DNA from 2 places in the Lysinibacillus sp. JK80 genome. Region 2 is predicted to be linked to the other one. Evidence: riboswitches for the same ligand, from Rfam matches in the RefSeq annotation. Region 2 holds a riboswitch; the other holds the start of a gene.

Region 1 (6,913 bases), 240 kb from region 2:
CACTTGCCGAAGATTTAGCACATGAAGTTTATGTACGAGTGTTGCGCTCATACGATCAATTTGCAGGCAATAGTAGTGAGAAAACTTGGCTATTTGCTATTGCTAAAAATGTAGCAATTGATCATTTTAGAAAGCAAGCTGTACGTCAAAAGCATTCACATGATTTCTTTGACTGGGAAACGGAACAGCTCCATTCAACCACGCCATCACCGGAAGATATGCTACAGGCCAGTGATGAATTTATGCAGGTGGAATCAGCACTTGAAAACTGTACAGGCGACCAAAAAATGGTCATTATTATGCGCTATTTTCAAGATTTATCGATTGCAGAAACAGCGCAAATACTAGATTGGACAGAAGCTAAGGTAAAAACGACCCAGCATCGAGCCATTAAATTTTTAAGGCAACAGCTACAGCCGATTAGAGAACAGGAGGCGAAACGGCAATGACGCATAAGCCATTTGATGATGAACAGCTTGAACATGTCTTGAACAATGCCCCTAAGCTTTCTGACCGCCGTTCAAAAGAAGAAATATTAAATCGGTTAATGGCAGATGCTCGCTTGCAGGATAATAGTCACCTACAAGAAGCGATACAACAACCTATAGAGAATGAAGAAGCACAACAAGAAAGTAAATCTTTAATACAAGATGAACGACCATCACGATTTAAGTTCCGAAAAATGCCGATTTTTACGAGTGTAGCAGCAGTTTTCGTGATAACGGTACTCGTTGGCTTCATGTTCATGAATAATGACGCTAGCCAAAAAGATCTAGCTAGTACGCCAGAAACGGCTAATTACTCTACGTTACAGGAAGATCGTTCTGCTAAAGAGGCAGCTACCCAGGATGAGGCACTTCAATCCAGTATTGTATCGGAGCATGAGCGTATGCTATCTTTACGGTCGTCTGTCTATGAGGAAGATGTGAAAGATGCTGTCGTTTTCCGTATTGGTTTGGCAGGACGCGATGCAGAAAGTGTTCCAATGACATATGTGATACCAAATGAGCGTGTAGCAACTGATTTTGGAACAGAAAAGCCTTCTACCCTACAGATGTATGAAAAATATGCTCCTCAAATAGATGAAGAAGCCAAAGGGTTTACGGATTATCATCCTTTTAAAGGTGAACTGAAGGAGAAGGAAGACAAGCTTGTCCACGTATTACCAAAGGACAATGACTATGATGTTGCATCAGCTACCGTTAATGAGTACAAAGGGACTTTAGAGGATACCTTCTCGGATTCTGAATATACGGAAGTTGAGATTCAAAATGAAGATGGCACACCTTATGAGTTTTCTCAGGAGGGTGAGCCAAGTCAAGCCATGTCATTAACAAACGCCAAGCATTTTAATTATTATTTATACCAAGATGGTAGTGGGGCAGAATACCTGTCACCAGATTTCCGTCAAACATTTGCTAATGTTACAGAAGCACTTACACTAATGAAAAACAAAAATGATGATGTTTATGTAACAGTGGTTCCTGAAAATGTAACATATACCGTGAAAGAGGAAGCAGAAGGTGTAGTCGTAACATTCGATATTCCCTTAGATTTAGCATCGATGGAGTCAATTCGCGCTACCCAATTGATTGAAGCTATGATGTTAACTGCTGCTAGCTTTGACCAACAATTACGCTTGGATAATGTGGTCCAAGAAAGCTGGGAAGGATTCGATTTAAAAACGTATTTGCCCAAGCCTGTGGGGCCAAATAAACAATATATGCCTTAGTCAAAATCAAAAATGGAGCATTCCTGTAACATGGAATGCTCCATTTTTACAATACTTACAAATCTAATCGGAATTTTTTAAGCAGAACTATTTACTTTTTCTTAATAATTAATTATAGTAAGGTTGTAGTATAAAATAATATGATTCATCTTCGGGGCAGGGTGAAAATCCCGACCGGCGGTAATAGAGTGGTGAACCGTTAATGTTTCCATTAACTCGAATGGTTTATGCTTCGCTCTTCAGCCCGCGACCTGTGCAAATTTATTTGCATGGCTGACTTGGTGTAATTCCGAGGCCGACAGTTAAAGTCTGGATGGGAGAAGATGGAGGTACGATCGTCATTCATTGTTATGAAATAAACTATGACCGAGCGCTTTTTTTGTATGGCTTTTTAAACAGTGCTCAAAAATAGTTTAAATTGACGCTTATTCGTCATGCCTTTCTCCCTTGTGCTCTTTATGCATAAGGGTTTTTTCGTGCTAACAATTGAAAGATCGTCACCTTTCTTCTTGCGAGATTGAATCAGCAAAGAGGAGAGAGTTTTCTATGAAGAAAAATGTTAAACTTCAATCGTTTATTACGATTGGCATGCTGAGCAGTATTTCGTTTTTATTAATGCTTTTTAATTTCCCAATTCCACCATTCCCAGCATTCTTGGAAGTCGACTTTAGTGATATGCCTGCATTAATAGCAGCCATCACAATGGGGCCTGTAGCTGGTATTTTAGTAGAATTATTTAAAAATGTATTGGATTGGATTTTCTCTGGAACGCCAACAGGCGTGCCAGTAGGTCATATTGCCAACTTTGCAACAGGCATTTTATTTATTTTGCCTGTAAGCCTTATTTTTAATCGCTTTAAAACAATTGCTGGTCTTGTTGGAGGTTTAGCGACAGGAACAGTCGTAATGGCAGTAGGGATGAGTATTTTAAACTACGCAGTATTTTTACCGATGTACACATACTTCTTAGGAATGGAACCTGTTGTAGGTGACTCACTTTATAAAATGATTATCGCTGGGATTTTACCATTTAACATTGTGAAAGGTATTTTATTAACGGCTATTATGGCGTTTTTATTTACAACTATGCGCAAGTGGATCGACCGCCAGCGTTCTATCTATATAACAAAATAATTTTTACTAACCTCGGGTGAACATACCTGAGGTTTTTTGTTGGAAGGAATGATGGATAGGGAAAGGTGTGAAGAATAGAAAGGCTAAACTAACGGATAAATATAGAAAAAAGTAATGGGGTAAAAAAGCTAACTAGTACTTTATAATTATAACCTAGTCGAAAGCTATATTTTCATGTAAAATAGAGAAGAGTTTAGAATGTTTGAGGAGTTTGAAGAGATGAGTGGAAAAAAAGGACAATGGTCTAGTAAATTAGGTTTTATTTTAGCATCAGCTGGTGCGGCGATCGGACTAGGGGCAATTTGGAAACTTCCCTATGTAACAGGACAAAGTGGTGGAGGAGCATTTTTCCTTATCTTTGTATTATTTACCTTGTTAATAGGACTACCGATGTTATTGTCCGAGTATGTTTTAGGACGTGGTACACAATCCGAGGCTGTAACAGCGTATAAAAAAATTGCTCCAACTAAGCCAGGATGGGCCTGGATTGGTCGAATGGGCGTGCTAGGCTGTTTTTTATTATTAACTTTTTATAGCGTTGTTGGAGGTTGGATCTTTATTTATAGCGGGCTAGGTGTAGCTGGCGCGGTAATTGATCCAGCAGTAGATCCTGCTGAATTATTTGGAAAAATTATAGGCACGCCTTGGATTACGCTAGTTGGTCTAGTGTTGTTTACATTAGCCAACGTACTTGTGATTTCATTAGGTGTACAAAATGGGATTGAAAAGGCCAATAAATGGATGATGCCGTTACTTTTCATAATGTTCATTGTCCTTGTTGTGCGTGCAGTTACATTAGATGGGGCAATGGAAGGGGTAAAATTCTTCTTATGGCCTGATTTCTCGAATATTACGGGTAAGGCATTATTAGAAGCCTTAGGGCAATCGTTCTTTGGGTTAGCAGTAGGTTTTTCTTGTCTAGTTACATATAGCTCTTATCTAAAAAAAGATGTCAGTCTTCCGAATTCAGCGGGTTCTGTAGTGCTGTTAACCGTGCTTGTTTCATTTTTAGCAGGTTTAGCGATTTTCCCTGTTGTGTTCGCCTTTGATTTAGAGCCAGCAGCGGGTCCAGGTTTGCTATTTATGGTGCTACCAACAGCATTTAGTCAAATGCCATTTGGTGAAGTGTTTTTAGCCATGTTTTTATTGCTATTTTTATTTGCTACATTAACGTCATCATTTAGTTTATATGAGATTATCGTCGCGGCATTTATGGAGCATAGTCAGAAATCGCGTCCAATGTGGACACTTTTACTTGGTATAGTCGTGTTTATTGCAGCCATTCCAGCAGCGCTTTCTTCGAGTGTTTTATCGGATATAATGATTTTTGAGAAAAGTATCTTTGATGCAACCGATTTTTTAGTGTCGAATATCATGCTTCCGCTAGGGAATTTATTCATTGCTATTTTTATTGCCTATGTAGTGGATAAAGAATTTGTGAAGAGAGAATTGCTAACGGGAAGTCAAATGGGACAAGGGTATTATTCGACATATCGTATGTTAATGCTAGTTGTTGTACCGATTATCATTCTAGTTGTGTTTGTTAATATGCTACTGCAGTATTAAAGAAAAGGTATATTCCGCCATAGGAAAAATACCTTCTCTTAGTGTTAAAAACATAACAGTCAATAGAAAGGTAGAAGTGGATTTCTATTGCAAGGCTACTTGCTTTCCTGTGGGCGAGTGCCAGCAGCTTCCTCCGTGTAGGGGCTCACCTGTCTTGTTAATCCACGGGAGTCAAGAAGCCTTCCGCACCAACCCAAAAAATCTCAATCTTTTTAGCAAAGGTTTTCAAATAAAGTAAAGGAGTTCATTACCCTTTATGAAGAGGTGTTGTCACTCATCACTTCTCCACATTGAAAATAAGAGCCTATCCCCTCTAAGAATACAAATAATGGGTAGATTTGATCGCTATGCTACTATGAGGTAAAGACACTTTGTAGAATGGTTGATAGCGTCACTCCTATGGGATTTAGCGGCTCATCGGACGCCCCCCCTGGAAAGGACGCTGGCGGAACGAAAATCAACCTCTCGCCTTGCAAAGTTACTATTTCTACCGTTGACATCTTCTTTTTTTAACAACATAAAAAGGTGTATTCCGTCTAATAGGAATACACCTTTTATTATGATTATAGAGATTAATAATCGTTAAGTGATAGCTCACCTAGCCAATCTTCTTTAATAATCTTCCTTGCTTGTTCTTCACTTTCGGCAATAGGGAATACTTTATCAACCTGTGAAATAGCGAATAAGTTGCGAATGAAATCATCGACGACAATAATGGCGATTTTCTTATCTTTTACAGACACCTTCTTAGCAAAATTAACGATCATCCCGAATCCAGTACTATCAATATTTGTTACCCTTTGCATATCGATAATGTATCCGTGTTTTGTGTCTAAGCTAAGTGTTTGCAGCTCTGACTTTATTTCTTCAATCATCCCGTATTCTAAATCGCCTGTAAACGCAATCACAATATAATCAGCCTTTGTGTCAATATTCATTGCAATTTTCTTCTGATTCATCCTATAGCGCCTCCATTTTTCTTTTCTTGTTTGGGGATTTATTCAAACTTAAATTTATTCACTTCATTTTGTAATTTATCAGCAATTGATGATAACTCATCTGAGCTTTGTGTAATTTCGGCAACAGTCGCATATTGCTCTTCTGAGGTTGCGGCAATCTCTTCTGTAGCTGCTGCAGCGTCCTCGATGATGCGAGAAATATCTTGAATGGCTTGTTGCACATCTAGGGAGTTGTCGTTAACATGTGTAAATGCCACTTTCATTTGTTCGACACCTTCTTCAGTTTCGACAACTTTCTCCACGATTTCTTTTAAGGCACTTCCGCCTTTATTGATGATCGTTACTTGCTCCTCGACAGCTAGTAAATTACTTTCCATTGTTCGTACGGTCACAGATGTTTCCGCTTGGATATCATTAATAAGATTAGTAATTTGTCCAGCTGCTAAACTTGACTGTTCAGCTAATTGACGAACCTCTGATGCAACGACAGCAAAACCTTTCCCTTGATCACCTGCTCGTGCTGCCTCGATGGCCGCATTGAGTGCTAACAGATTCGTTTGTTCTGCGATGCCAGTGATAACGGTAATAATACCACCAATTTCTTCAGAGCGCTTGCCTAATTTTTGGATAGAATCTGTTGCATAAGACACTGTTTTCGTAACATCACTTAGATGCATAATCGCTTCATTGATGGCTTCTTCTCCTTTACGTGCGATATGAGTGGATTCGATAGCGCTATTTAAAGTGATTTCAGCTTTTTGTAAGCTCTTTGATACTTCCTCAAGCGTTTTTTGCATCATTGAAACTATTCGTTCAGCCTGATCAGATTGAGTGGTAGTACCAACGGCGATTTCATTCATTGTTAGTGCGATCTGATTAGATGCTTCGCTTGTTTGATGTGATGATTCTGCCAAAGTGTGTGATGACTTTGCAATTTGATGTGCACTACCAGCCACAATCTTTATCGTCTCTGTTAAATGATTTTTCATACTACTAAATGCGCGTGCTAATTCAGCGATTTCATCTTTGCCTTTAGGGTTTAACAGTTTAACATTTAAATTTAGTTCTGCTAGTTCCTTGGCATTGGTACTTAGAATGTTAATAGGATTAACAATTTGCTTTTGTAAGAACCAACTAATTCCTCCGATCATTACAATGGCGATCACTAAGGAAATCGCTACATTCTCCAGTGCTGATTTTGTGGCAATGCTTATATAAGGAGCGGTAGGGACAGCGGTTGCCCATACACCGATAACCTCGCCTTGACTATTTACAATCGGATCATAGGCTGCTTGATGCAAACTTCCTAAGACATTGGCAGAACCGATAAAGCGCTTTTTTTCTCCTAGTACAACAGTAGCAACCTCGTCAGAAACCTTTGTATTTAAAGCGCGTTCACCATTATCCACTATATTGGTACTTATACGCGTATCGTTTTGAAAGATGGATACAGCATTCCCGTTTGTGAGTTCTCCAACTTTATCAGCTACCTCAAAGTTTTCTACCATATTGATATCGCCCT
Region 2 (6,913 bases):
CACAAAGGATTGATTGACCAATGTAAATGCAGCGATACTAGAAATGGCAATCACAACTATCATTGAGGGGCTTGTAACACCTGCTTTAATCGCTGCATCCCCAATAATTAGTCCCCCTACCACACTAACTGAGCCACTGATTGCACTAGGAAGGCGCAAGTTAGCCTCTCGAAACAATTCAAACATAAATAGCATCATTAAAATTTCTAGAATGGTTGGAAAGGGCAATCCTGACCTCGATTCTACAACCGTAGCAAGTAGAAGAAATGGAAGCTGTTCTTGATGATAAGTCGTCAATGCAAGCCAAAAACCTGGCAGTAGCATACTTATTAATATCCCGACAATTCTGAGTAATCGTTCCATCGAACTAACGATGATTGGGTACTCATTATCCTCTGCTGATTTAAAGAGCAACATAATATTTGTAGGTGTAATTATGGCATAGGACACACCATCAATCATTAAGAGTATTCTTCCTCTAATTAAGGCCTGCATAGCAAAATCAGGTCTTCCTGTATAATCATGTCTTGGAAGAATTGTCGCTGTCCTTTCAATTTTTTCCATTAATAAGTCGCCATTGATAACAATATCCGTGTCAATTTTTTGTAATTGAAGTCGAATTTGTTCCAGCATATTTAAATTCACAATGTCTTCCATATATAGTATGGCTACGGTTGTTTTAGAACGCTTACCAATTTCTAATGTCTCTACACTAAAAGAATTAGTCGGTAATCGTTTTCTTAATAAAGCAATATTAATAAAAACATCTTCAATAAAGTCATCTCTAGGTCCCTTTACTACTAGTTCTAATGTTGTTTCCCCAGGCTCTCGATTGGGTCTTTTTGAAATATCACTAGAATAAAGTAATTGATTTTCTTCAAAATACAGTAAAACATGGCCTTTATAGACCCTAGTTACCGTATCTTCTTTCGATAAAATCTTTTGTAAATAGGGAATGTGTAAATGCTGTTCAATTTCTTCCTCTAGCATGTCCTCCGTGACATTGCATAACAAAGATTGAACACGTTGAACAACCACAGTTTGAAGTATTTGCTCATTGACCATTGCATCACAAGTTATCAAATGTACTGTATATTGCTGAAAATTATATTGTTGGAAAATCACATCAGCAGAGCGTTGAAATAGTGATTTCAACATTTTCAAATTAATTTGTTCCATTGATGAAATACTTCTCATCTCCTACTGAGCCAGCTCAAGATTAGTACATTTATGAAAACAATCACCTTCAATAAATACACTTAAGCATATTTTTCCCATGGTTGTTCAAAATATTCAAAGAAACGAATGTTGTGAAGACTATTCAAATTGTCCTGATCCAATCATTTTCTTTAGATTTGCCATCTCAATTGCAGACATTGCCGCATCATAGCCTTTATTACCAGATTTTGTTCCTGCACGTTCAATTGCCTGTTCAATATTTTCAGTAGTAACAATTCCAAAAATAACAGGTACATTCGTTGACAATGACACATTGGCAATGCCTTTTGCTGATTCATTACAAACATAGTCATAGTGTGTTGTAGAGCCACGAATAACAGTACCTAAACCAATAATAGCATCATATTTCTTTGTTTCTGCCAGTTGTTTTGCTATAAAAGGAACTTCAAAAGCCCCTGGCACCCATGCAACATCAATAGATGCAGAATCAACCCCATGACGAGTTAAACCATCCATTGCCCCATCCAATAATTTGCTAGTAATAAACTCATTAAAACGACCCACTACTACTGCAATTTTCAAATCCGTTCCAATTAATTGTGCTTCAAATGTTTGACCCATTGTTCCTTCTCCTTTTTACATAGAAATTTTAGTTTTATTAGTGGATAATTGTTTACGATAAGCAACCAATGCTTCTATCGAGATCATTTTTAAGCCATGATGTGCAGCGTAATTTGTTAGTTCTTCAAACCGAAGCATATGCCCATCATCACCCATAATTTCGCAAATAACACCTGCAGGTACGCTATGACAAAGCTTCGCTAGGTCAATAGTGGCCTCCGTGTGCCCTCTCCGTTCCAGCACGCCTTGCTCTTTCGCAATCAACGGAAAAATATGGCCTGGTCGACGAAAATCAGTTGGCTTAGCTTGCTTTTCTATCATTCTTTGTATCGTTAGCGCACGCTCAAAGGCGCTAATCCCTGTCGTTGTTTCTACATGATCGATACTTACCGTAAATGCGGTTTGATGGTTATCTGTATTGTGCTGAACCATTGGATATAAATCTAGCTTTTGTGCAAGCTGCTGCGAAATCGGCGTACAAATTAAACCTCTACCATTGGTTGCCATAAAGTTGATTGTTGCTGGTGTGATGAATTCAGCGAGTGCCAGAAGATCTCCTTCATTTTCTCGATCCTCATCATCAACCACCACAATCATATTGCCCTGCCTTAAATCCTCTATGGCTTCTTCAATTGAATGTAGCACGATGATCAACTCCTATTCTGTGATTTAAAAACCATGTTGTGCTAAATAATCTCTTGTAATAGCTGGTGTTGTTTGCCCCTTTTTTAATTGCCCTATAATGTATTTTCCAACTAAATCGGTTTCGATATTAACGATTGCTCCAACCCTCTTCATACCTAAAACGGTTTCTTTGTAAGTATGAGGAATAAGTGAAATTGTGACACTATTGGCTTCAACATGAAAAAGGGTTAAGCTTGTGCCATCAATTGTTATGGAACCCTTTGGAATACAAAAGTTGGTTAGCTCCTCTGACATTTCGATATCAATATATACAGCGTTTGCTACTGGACGTTTTCGCAAAATTTTGCCGACTCCATCAACATGACCAGCAACAAAATGGCCACCAAATCGCCCATTAGCAGGCATGGCACGCTCCAAATTAACAGAATCACCTATTGCCAGCTGCTGTAGATTTGTTGCTTTGACTGTTTCAGGCATAACATCCATCGTAAGCTGCTGTTGTGTGAAATTTGTCACCGTTAAACAAACTCCATTGACCGCTATACTGTCACCAAGCTTGACATCCTCCGTTATCTTGGCTGATTGAACCGTAATTTTCATACTGTCCCGATCACTTTGCAAGGCTTTTATGATACCAATATCCTCTACAAGTCCTGTAAACATTCCATCACCTACTCTACTTTATTAGCACTTCTATCCTTAACTTTTAAAGTTGATCTACCTATTTTTGTGCCTTATCCTTCTCCCTTCTCTCGTTAGCAATAAAAAATAAAAACCCCTTTACATCAAAGGGGTTTTGGGAGTATAAGACATCAACAAATAAGCCTATTTGAAAACAATTTTTTCATAGACTGTCATCTCACTCGTTCTTCTCCCATCCAGACTATCACTGTCGGTTTTGGATTTGCACCAAATCAGCTTGCGCTCACGGACTTTGAATTGCTTCATCACCGCCGATTGGGAATTTCACCCTACCCCGAAGAACATCTTCTATTCGATTGTAGCTAAATAAAAAAACTTCCCACAAGATGATTGGGAAGTTTTGTAATAAATGCATAGTCAAATAAACCTTCTAAATTAGAATCAATTTAAAAAGTTCGCATTTTTACCCTTCTCCCATCCAGACTGTAACTGTCGGTTTTGGATTTGCACCAAATCAGCTTGCGCTCACGGACTTTGAATTGCTTCATCACCGCCGATCGGGAATTTCACCCTACCCCGAAGAATATTTTTATTTAGCTAGTCTTACGATAACACTATTTTATTATATTATCCATCCTTCTTTTTAAATTTTTTTCGAAGCATAAATTTTAAACAGCTTTGACTCGACTTGAAAAATGTAAAAGATGTTATTAAAATGATGACATTTAACCTGTTTATGGAACTTCTTAATCAAAAAAACGTTCCTTTACAAGTGACTATTCAGTCTAGCAGTTTGGAGGTCATTTACTTGACATTTTTTAAAAATATACCTTTTAAACAAGCTATTTTCTATACCCTATTAGCACTCTGTTGTGGGGTTTCGATCGTTTTCGTACATCATAACGAACAATTTTATGATCGACCGATAGCGGAAATAACGCAAGTGGATGTAACAGCATCAGAACCGATGACAGATATGTATGAAAATGAGGATTTTTTGTTTACACAGGAGATTATGGCCATTATCAAAAATGGTCAGCATAAGGGGCAATCCATTCATTTGACGAATGACTATTCTTCGTCTGGTGCTTTTGATCAAGAATACCATGTAGGCAATGAAATCTTTGTCACGCTAGATGATCGCACAACACAATCTGTTTTAACAGGAACCATTCTCGATTTAAAACGAGATCAAACCATGGTAATGATTGCATGGATTTTTATTTTTGCCCTACTTATTGTAGGTAAAAGACAAGGCTTATTTTCTATCATTAGTTTGAGTGTCAATGCTGTGATTTTATCATTCGCATTAGATCTTTATGTGAAGCATGGGGGCGTAAGCCTGTTATTAGTCAGCGGCATTTGCGCCCTGCTATTTACGATTATTTCGCTACTACTTATTAGTGGATTGCATACAAAAACATATGTAGCCATCGTGTCCACACTTTTAGGCACTGTTATAGCGCTTATCATAAGCTCTATTGTAATGTGGTTGACAGGTGAAAATGGTCTTCGTTATGAAGAAATGCAATTTTTAACACGTCCCTATCGTACCGTCTTTATGGCAGGTTTATTTATTGGCTCACTTGGGGCAGTAATGGATGTTTCTATTACAATGGCTTCCTCAATTTTTGCTTTATACGAGCAAGATCCTACAATCTCTGTCAAGGCTCTGAAATCTTCGGGACATGAAATCGGTAAAGATATTATGGGTACCATTACAAGTATCTTATTCTTTGCCTACCTTTGCGGCTCCATACCTATGATTATTCTCTATTTAAAAAATTCTTCCACATTAGGGCTTACATTGTCCTTAAATCTTTCATTAGAATTAGCCCGTGCCTTAGCAGGGGGTATTGGTGTTGTCCTTACGATTCCTATCAGTCAGTATACCGCTATATTTTTCATTAATCGAAAGAGGGTTCAAGGATGAATGTTGTCGTCTTATTAGCAGTTATATTATTCGTGTTAATGGTACTTGTCGGCGGTAGACAGGGGATACGCTCATTTCTTTCTTTATTCCTAAACTTTGGTGTGCTCTTTGTCACCATTTTTTTAATGACAAACCCTAAAAATAGCCCCATCATCTTGACGTTTATTGCCTGTACGGTCATTAGCTGTATTAGTCTTTTCTATATCAATAAAACAAACAGTAAAACCATTACAGCCTTTATCTCGACGATGGTGACGATAGGTATGTTACTACTCTTTATTACCTTTGTAACGGAAAAGTCGATGATCCAAGGGTTTGGCGAAGAATCAACTGAAGAAATCAGCATCTTTTCTCTCTACATTGGTGTTAATTTTGTGCAGATTGGTGCATCAGTCATCATTATGAGTACGATTGGTGCCATTATGGATGTAGCCATTTCCATCGCTACCTCTATGCATGAGATTTTTTATCGCAATCCTTCGATGAGTAGAAAAAAATTATTTACAGCTGGCTTAAGCATAGGAAGAGATATATTAGGAACCGATACTAATACGTTATTTTTTGCTTTCTTTGGTGGCTATTTAAGCTTATTAATCTGGTTCAAGGACCTCTCCTATTCGATTGGGGAAATTGTTAACTCCAAGGTTTTTAGTGCCGAAATGACAACCATTTTTTGTGCAGGAATCGGCATTGCATTGATTATTCCGATTGCCGCCTGCATCAATGCCTTTTATTTAATTCAAACACGCGAAAAAACAGAAAAACTTTTATAAAAATTACCAGTACCTATCATAAAACACAATAATGTCTAGGTGTCTCAATGGATTTTTGAGACACCTCCTTTTGTTGTACTATTTTCATTGCAATCGCCGTATTTTCTGATAATATTTACCATAAGATGTTTACGTACGCTCAAAATGGTTGTTATTTCAAGAATACTAGATGCCCATTCCATGTAACATTTTTTAGCATAGAACGTCAATACAACGAGATGAAAAAGGAGAAAGTTTGCAATGAAGCATATTATCTTTGATTTTGATGGGACGCTTGCAGATTCTACTGCTGTGTTTGCCTCAGCATGGAATACTTTAGCCCAAAAATATAAATTTAAAGGCATTGAATTAAAGGAAATTGATACATTAAAAAAATTATCAATTTCAGAACGCAGTAAATTATTCGACTTTCCAATGTATAAGTTGCCTATGATTTTACCGCAATTTTATAAATTGTATCGTCAATCATTAAATGATGTTCATCTTTTTGAAGGAATGAAAGAACTATTAATAGAGATTGATAAAAGAGGCTATAAAATCCTGATTATTTCCTCAAACTCTAAAGAGAATATTTTAGAATTTCTTAAAATGAACGGTATTCATTGTGTAGCAGATGTACTTTGCTCTAACCGCATTTTTGGTAAGGACAAAGTAATGAAAAAGTTTTTAAAGGAAGCAAATGTCGACTCGTCTAACGTCGTATACATTGGAGACGAGCAAAGGGATATTGTTGCTTGTAAGAAAGCCGGTATACCAATTATTTGGGTGGAATGGGGCTATGATGCCAAAGAAGTCGTGCAAAATGACGAACCAGAATACAGTGTCTCTACACCACAGGAAATTTTAGAGATCATTTAATCATGAAAAAGGATAATAGCACTTGTCTATTATCCTTTTTATATGCCTATCCTTTGATGTCACTAATTTGCATTAGCTTTTCTGCTGTACTATTAACCCCTTTGTAGGCATCTGTTAATTCATGCATACTCGCAGCAAACTGCTGTGTAAACGCAGCAATTTGATTTGTTGATGCATTGACCTGATCGATGGATTGTTTAATATTTTCTAGTTGCACAGTTATGCTATCAGCACTTTCTGTACTACTCTGGGACATTTTTTG

The links. Region 2 has a riboswitch for FMN ahead of ribE (riboflavin synthase). Riboswitches for the same ligand answer to the same signal wherever they lie in the genome.
Region 1: linked by a shared signal. The riboswitch ahead of HXV90_RS09465 (ECF transporter S component) and the one ahead of ribE (riboflavin synthase) in region 2 are both predicted to bind FMN.

What each region holds. Positions count from the first base shown of each region.
Region 1 covers NZ_CP058997.1:1,785,503-1,792,415, reverse strand. The annotation lists gene sigX (RNA polymerase sigma factor SigX) at 1-449, shown strand, start outside; gene HXV90_RS09470 (RNA polymerase subunit sigma) at 446-1,732, shown strand; FMN riboswitch at 1,876-2,061, shown strand; gene HXV90_RS09465 (ECF transporter S component) at 2,279-2,866, shown strand; gene HXV90_RS09460 (sodium-dependent transporter) at 3,086-4,432, shown strand; gene HXV90_RS09455 (STAS domain-containing protein) at 5,005-5,391, opposite strand; gene HXV90_RS09450 (methyl-accepting chemotaxis protein) at 5,430-6,913, opposite strand, start outside.
Region 2 covers NZ_CP058997.1:1,546,503-1,553,415, forward strand. The annotation lists gene HXV90_RS08230 (spore germination protein) at 1-1,179, opposite strand, end outside; gene ribH (6,7-dimethyl-8-ribityllumazine synthase) at 1,318-1,800, opposite strand; gene ribB (3,4-dihydroxy-2-butanone-4-phosphate synthase) at 1,816-2,445, opposite strand; gene ribE (riboflavin synthase) at 2,470-3,108, opposite strand; FMN riboswitch at 3,308-3,433, opposite strand; FMN riboswitch at 3,550-3,675, opposite strand; gene HXV90_RS08250 (YibE/F family protein) at 3,896-5,020, shown strand; gene HXV90_RS08255 (YibE/F family protein) at 5,017-5,793, shown strand; gene HXV90_RS08260 (HAD-IA family hydrolase) at 6,034-6,651, shown strand; gene HXV90_RS08265 (methyl-accepting chemotaxis protein) at 6,698-6,913, opposite strand, start outside.